One region of the Peribacillus sp. R9-11 genome, then DNA from elsewhere that is predicted to be linked to it. Evidence: riboswitches for the same ligand, from Rfam matches in the RefSeq annotation. Region 1 holds a riboswitch; the other holds the start of a gene.

Region 1 (3,433 bases):
CTTTTCAATTCTCGATTCTCTAAAGATGAATAAAGATTTTTATGCAACTATTATTGTATAAACTCTTTTGGTTTAGTCCGACTGCTATAACGCCTACTTACTATAGTAATGAGTGGTGTTCCAATGATTGTAGGTATAAACCATAATAAGAGAGAAGGGATTTCATTCACTAATGGAATCTTTGAACCATTAACGACTAAAGTAGCCGTAATAATTCCAATATAAGACCCTAACATTCCTCCTATATGCATCTTCAACCAATTTCTCCAACGTAGTTTTCTTGCTAAGTATCCCAAAAGAACTAAGCTATAAGAAAAAATTGCAATATAGAAAAGATAAGCACTTTCTGACCAGTTCACGATTGCCATTACAAGAGAGGTTATGAAAATTACAAGATACCCACCATGATACACTTCTCCAATGGTAGTATGATTGCCTTTCTTTTTCTTTGCTATTGATGCTATCGCCCCTGTCAATAAACAAACACAGCCTGCAATAATGTGAATGACAAGCAGAACAGTAACAACGCCCATTCAGTTATCGCCCCTTGAGATAATTTGATTATTTCTATTACCATTTTTCTGCAAATAATTGGTTGAATATGTTAACATTCATTATTACTATTCTGCTATTTAGCGTAATATCCATTATTTCAAATTATTATAATTATTTATTTTTAAAGAATACCATGAAGAACAGAATTTAATCGTGGTTTTACTACATCAATTTTGAAATAAACATTGTTGCAATGCCAAAGTAGATAAGTAACGATAGAATATCATTTAGAGTTGTAATTAATGGACCAGAGGCCACTGCTGGATCGATGTTGAATTTATATAATATTAGAGGAATAATGGTCCCAGCTAAAGTCCCAATAATTAGGGTCATAACTAATGAACTTCCAACCACTAACCCTAGAACAGGATTTCCTTGCCAAACAAAAGCTATAATGGAAATTAATATTCCACAGGTAATGCCTATTATCAATCCAACTTTAAGTTCTCGGATAATAAGTCTAAAAACAACTCCTTTATCCGTATCAGTAGTAATTAGACCTCTTACAACAACAGCTAATGATTGAGTACCTGTATTTCCAGTCATCCCTGCTATCATCGGCATAAAGAAGGCAAGTGCAACAACTTTAGACAATGTTTCTTCAAAACCACTAATAATAGTTCCAGACACTAATCCGATAAATAAAAGTAAAATAAGCCAGGGAAGTCGGCGATACGCAGCCACATGTGCCTTCGTGTCAAAATCAATAGCTTTACCAGATGCCGAAAGTTTTTCGATATCTTCGTTTGCTTCCTTAATGACAACGTCAATAATATCATCAACGGTTACAATTCCTAATAACTCATTATTATTATCTACAACAGGAATTGATAAAAAATCATAACGCTCAATAACATGTGCTACCTCTTCTTGGTCTTCATAAGCGAATACGGAGATAACTCTACTGTACATAATATCTTGTATTTTTTCATTCTCATCATTTATTATTAAATCTCGATATGAGACTACACCTACTAATTTTTTATCGTTATCAATTACATACAGATAGTTAATCGTTCCCGAGAACTCCGCAAATATTTTAAGTTTTTCAACTGATTCACGAACCGTATAGTGTTGAGGGATCCACACAAAACGGTTTGTCATTATTCGTCCTGCCGTTTCAGGGGGATAATTCATGATATTTTGAACGATTTTAGATTCTTCTTGTTTCATACCTGAAAGAAGTTCTTCAATTTTATCCGGAGATAGGTTCTCTAACAATGAAGCTAAATCATCATTATCCATTAGATCCATTACTTGACCTGATTTTTCAATTCCTAATTTAGTAAGAATTTTTAATTGATGTACTTTTTCAAGTTCCTGTATTAGTTCCGCGATTTGTTCTGGAGTAAGAAACAATAAGAAACGTGTATGATGTTTTTCTGGAAGCCCCTCAAAAATTCGAGCAATATCATAAGGTTGGAGTTCTTCTAATATTGCTTGAAATTCTTTCTTTTTTCCTTCTTTTAATGCTTTTATGATTTGAAGAGTTATTTGGTCTTCAGTCATGTCTTTTATCATCTTCACCACTCCTTTTTTGAGGAGCAAAAAATATTTCCCCTTAACGATATATTAAAAGTAAGAAAAATATTTTATAATTCCCCTTCCTTAATCTTTGTATTTATTTGATATTTATTATGCTTCGAGTATAAGGTCGTGAATAGTTATCCACTATCCTCACCTCCCAGAAAAATATAAAAACACCTCCATTACAAATGGAGGTGTTCACACGGTACATTTACGTACATTTCTGAATGACAAATACACATACGTACATTGTCTGAATGACAAATACATAGCAGAAATCCTGTTCCTCCATTCGTAGAGCTTTAGCACTGTGTGGCATAGGACAACGCCAGCTACATTAAAAACCACCTTATGTCGATGGTTTCTGTTGACCCATTGGCGTCTTTCGACATTTTTGGGCAGTAGCATATCTCCTACACAGGAGCCTCACCTAACGAGGATATTTAGTTTACCAATCCACTCTAAAAGAGTTTCTTTTAGAAGTCAATGTTTTTTTATTAATAAAATTAGATATTGACGCTAGTTAATGATAATAAAAAAACCGCTAATTAGCGGTTTTTTGGTTAACTTATCGACTTCCTGTTAGATTCCAGCCATATAGTCAACAAAGACCTTCAATTCTTTGGGCCGGACAAACACTATTTCTCCTTTTTTTAATTCAAGATTATTATATTGTTCTTTAGTAAGTTCGATTTCAAGCGGTTCATTTATATCCTGACGAATCACTTCAATACGGACAATAGGTCCAATTGTATGAATATGGTCAATAACAGATGCAATCGAATCCGTTTCTAATGATTCTCTTTCTATGATAAAGTTATGAGCTCTTACATAACCAGTACTCTCTCCATCCTCACTGTCTGGAACATGTATTTCCACATTTCCTGTTGCCAATTTCCCTTGATGAACCTTGCCCTTGAAAAGATTGACACTACCGAGAAAATCGTAAACAAATGGATTCTTGGGTTGATCATATACTTCTTCCGGAGTTCCAATCTGTTCAATTTTCCCTTCATTCATGATTACAACTCGATCAGCAACATCCATCGCTTCTTCCTGATCATGTGTTACAAAGACACTCGTAACATTGAATTCATCATGAAGTCTTCTTAGCCAACGCCTAAGTTCCTTACGCACTTTAGCATCCAGTGCCCCGAATGGTTCATCAAGCAAAAGAATATTCGGCTCTACAGCAAGAGCCCTTGCCAATGCCACACGCTGACGCTGGCCGCCTGATAATTGAGAAGGATAACGGTCCTTATATCCTTCCAACTTAACTAGCTGAAGCAATTCTGTAACCTTTTGTTCAATCGCTGTTTTACTAGGTCTTATTTTTCTTGGACGAACCTTT
Region 2 (3,433 bases), 600 kb from region 1:
TTCATCTGCTTGATATTTACTGGATCGCTGCACAAAACCAACTTGTTTGGCGAGATCTTGTAGGACTATTGGAGATAGAAAGCGTTGTAATTCTTCAGAAAGAATCTTTAAATTGAAATATATCCTCATTTACATTATTTGAATTACATCCGTTTAAGAAAAGTAATATCAATAGCGAAAAGAAGAAAAATTTTGTTATTTTCTTCATTTCTTATCCCCCTTAAATTCAATATTTAAATTCACCTCCTACAATGCCTTCAAAGTCGTCAATTTCCATCTTTTGAATTCCCTGACCATTGCTGATCCTAAGCCAAACAACTATACCACCTCTAGCAAAATAATTAACATATCATATTCAAGAAAGGTTAGTTAGCTAAAAGCATATGTTTTATTGAAAGGATGTGATCGAATTATGGATCGGAAGAAATGGGGCGTTGGAGGATTAGTATTCGTTGGCTGCATGTTTCTTGGTGGAGGAGTGGGAGATTTGTTAGGAAGTTCCCACAACGGATGGCTGATAGGAATGGGTGTTGGATTTCTTGGGATAGCTTTAACGAGACTGATTGGAAAATGATCTTCTGCAATTTGGCCCTTTTGCTGAATAAGGTTTCTAAGGAACACATGAATGCTCTATACTAGTTAACATAAAGTCAACTATAAGAAGATAGCAAAAACGCCAAACCCATATGGTTCAATAGTTTGGCGTTTGTGTGTTTTTTATCCTTTATTCAGGATTTTATACAACCTTGATGTAGCAAGGGTTTGCTAGATGATCAATAAAAAGCCCTAGATTTACCACTAGAGCTTTTTCTATTTCATCTTTATTTATCTAATTATGAAAGCTGTAGGTTCGTAAAAGTAGACAATTCTGAACGGTGCTATTTCTTTACAAAACAGCCAGCTTTAGTGTTCGTTTTAGTAATAAAACAGTTTGCGAACGTTCGCAAATTAACATTAACTTTTACGAACTATGAATAAATAAAATTAGGTGTTGATTTCCATGAGTTTGCAGGAACATTTTTATCTAAATAAAAGGTACCCAACCTCTTTTGAAATGGGTACCCATTTTATCCGAAGGTACTCAAAAGATTACACCTTTTGGAGACCTCTTTAATTTGAATATTTTATAATTATAACAGGCGATTTTTTTTAAAGTATTTCCACATGCCCCAGGTTAAAATGACTAAGATCCCTAAAATGATAATCGTTGAGAATGGAGAATCTTGATAGGGTAAAGGAACATTCATTCCAAAAAAACCGGTTACGAAAGTTAATGGTAACATTACGGTTGAAATGATGGTCAAAACGTTTAACTTTTCAGAGGATTTTGCGTTAATAATGGAATAATACGTCTCCAAAGCACTGTTTACAAGATCTCTGTACGTTTCAGTAGAGTCCACTATCCTCTCGAGATGGTCAATTAAATCCACATAAAACGGCGCATTTTCTTCCCGTATTTCAAACTTCCACTTTCCGTCCACAGTCATGAAGATCCTACGCTGAGGAAGGATGACGCGTCGAATTAAAATGATTGTTCTTTTTAGTGCAAGGAATTCTTCTGTCACTCCCCTTATTTCTTCATCGTAAATCTCATCTTCTAGTTCATCAATACGGATGTTAATGCGGTCAAGAATCGGAAAGTATTCATCCGTTATGCCGTCTACAAGAGCATACAAAAGAAAATCTGCACTCTTATCCATGTATTTTGTGTTCTTAGAACAAATCACATCCATCTGGCCAAGCCATTTCAATTTTTCTTTATGGATTGTCACTACGTAATTGGGGCCGACAAATACGTTTAACTCTAGGGTCGTAATTTCCTTATCTTCTTCCTCGTTATACCGAAGGGCATGTAAAACGAAGAACTGGTAATCTTCGTAGTTGTCAATCTTAGCCCGAGGACTGTCATGCAGGCAATCCTCAATTGCTAAAGGGTGAAAATCAAAAATCTTTGCCACTTTATATAATTCAGGGGTTTTTACATCGTAAATATCGATCCACAACAAATTATTAGGATGTTTTAAATGCTCTTGCACGTTAGATAGGTTAAACTCAGTGGTCATCTCTTGGTTCTCATGATCGTATAAATACATTTTAATCATATTACATTACACCTCGCGTTATAGATCAAGGCATTAAAGGTTATGAGTCTTCTTAGTTGTTACAAGAGGACATGAACACCTTCGTTGCCTCTTTCTTGTTGTCGACTTGCGTTTTTCCAACGAATTGGGGTCGTCAGTGCCCATGCATTCCTCACCTCCAAAATATAAAGGCTCCTTTCACACAGAAAGGAGCCCATAAAAAACAAAAAAAAATGCTTAAATGTTCTCCCCTTGTTGAGTTTTAGCATTGTATAGCATAGGTTTTACCAGCTACATTAAGAAAAACCATAATCCGATTTTTCCTGTTGACCCATCTGCGCCTTTCGACATTTTTGGGATGCAACGTATCTCTATACAGGAGCCTCACCTAACAGAAGACTATTCAACTAAAGTTAACCCTAAGGTTAGAAAATAACCATTAAAAGATGAGTTCACTCCATTTATAGAGGTAATTGTTTGGGTAAGACAAGATTGCTCAATGGATTTGTTTTTCGATGTTTCGCAGATGATAAGGAGTTTCAAGCGTTATTTAGTGATAAAGAATACTATTAAGATGAGTTCCCCGGTAACATGATGGCTGCTAAAAAGGTTGGTCCTGTGTCTTCAGTAGCTCCAGTCGCTTGAGGGGATAAATGATAATAATACTTTTTTATTTAAATCATGTTTGCGTTAGAAGAGGTTATATCACCAGTTTATGTAAAAGGATGAAAAGAGTTTGGACAAGTACCTAAATAGAAAAATTCATTGGAATCGAGGGTTCCAATGGATTTACTTCTGATAAGGTGGTTTATGTAAACTAGCTTGCTTGTTTGAATGACTTATTAAAAACAGCGAGACTTTGTTAAATAAAAGATTGGAGGAAGATTAGCTATCGCACCTCCAACCTTATTGATAATCACTTTGGAACTAATTGTTTATTAAGATTTAAACAGAGTATTTGCAGATATTTTTTGAAGGACGGGTTATGGTACTAATTCAGTGCCGTTTAAAAAAGAGGTTTATTTTTTTCTTTAAGGGGTAGCGTCAGGAAAATGCGGTTTTACAACGTTAAGGAAATTACAATATTAAAAAGGCTAATTTCTCACATTAAATTGAGAAAATAGCCTTTTTTCATTACTCCATTGAAGCGATCTATTATGAAAGAACAATCCTAGCACACGGGAGTTGCAAATAGAAGAAAGATAACATATTAATTGCTAACTTATTAATTTGGCTCTACATGGACATGAACACGATACACTCCGTAATCTTTAACTATTATTTCCTCCACATGGGGTGAAATATCATGAGCTTCTTTGATATCTAACGTAGAATTAACAAGAATGACAACA

What was found. A riboswitch is a leader RNA that binds a small molecule or an ion and turns the genes downstream of it on or off. The one in region 1 is predicted to bind magnesium.
Region 2: linked by a shared signal. The riboswitch ahead of corA (magnesium/cobalt transporter CorA) and the one ahead of mgtE (magnesium transporter) in region 1 are both predicted to bind magnesium.

The regions. Positions count from the first base shown of each region.
Region 1 covers NZ_CP133763.1:1,502,273-1,505,705, reverse strand. Annotated here, with positions in the region: gene RE409_RS07255 (DUF2306 domain-containing protein) at 51-533, opposite strand; gene mgtE (magnesium transporter) at 718-2,076, opposite strand; M-box (ykoK) riboswitch at 2,362-2,527, opposite strand; gene RE409_RS07245 (sulfate/molybdate ABC transporter ATP-binding protein) at 2,665-3,433, opposite strand, start outside.
Region 2 covers NZ_CP133763.1:2,104,227-2,107,659, forward strand. Annotated here, with positions in the region: partial or broken gene RE409_RS10315 (IS4 family transposase) at 1-129, opposite strand, end outside; gene RE409_RS10320 (hypothetical protein) at 413-574, shown strand; gene corA (magnesium/cobalt transporter CorA) at 1,131-2,102, opposite strand; M-box (ykoK) riboswitch at 2,323-2,484, opposite strand; partial or broken gene RE409_RS10330 (cation transporter dimerization domain-containing protein) at 3,307-3,433, opposite strand, start outside.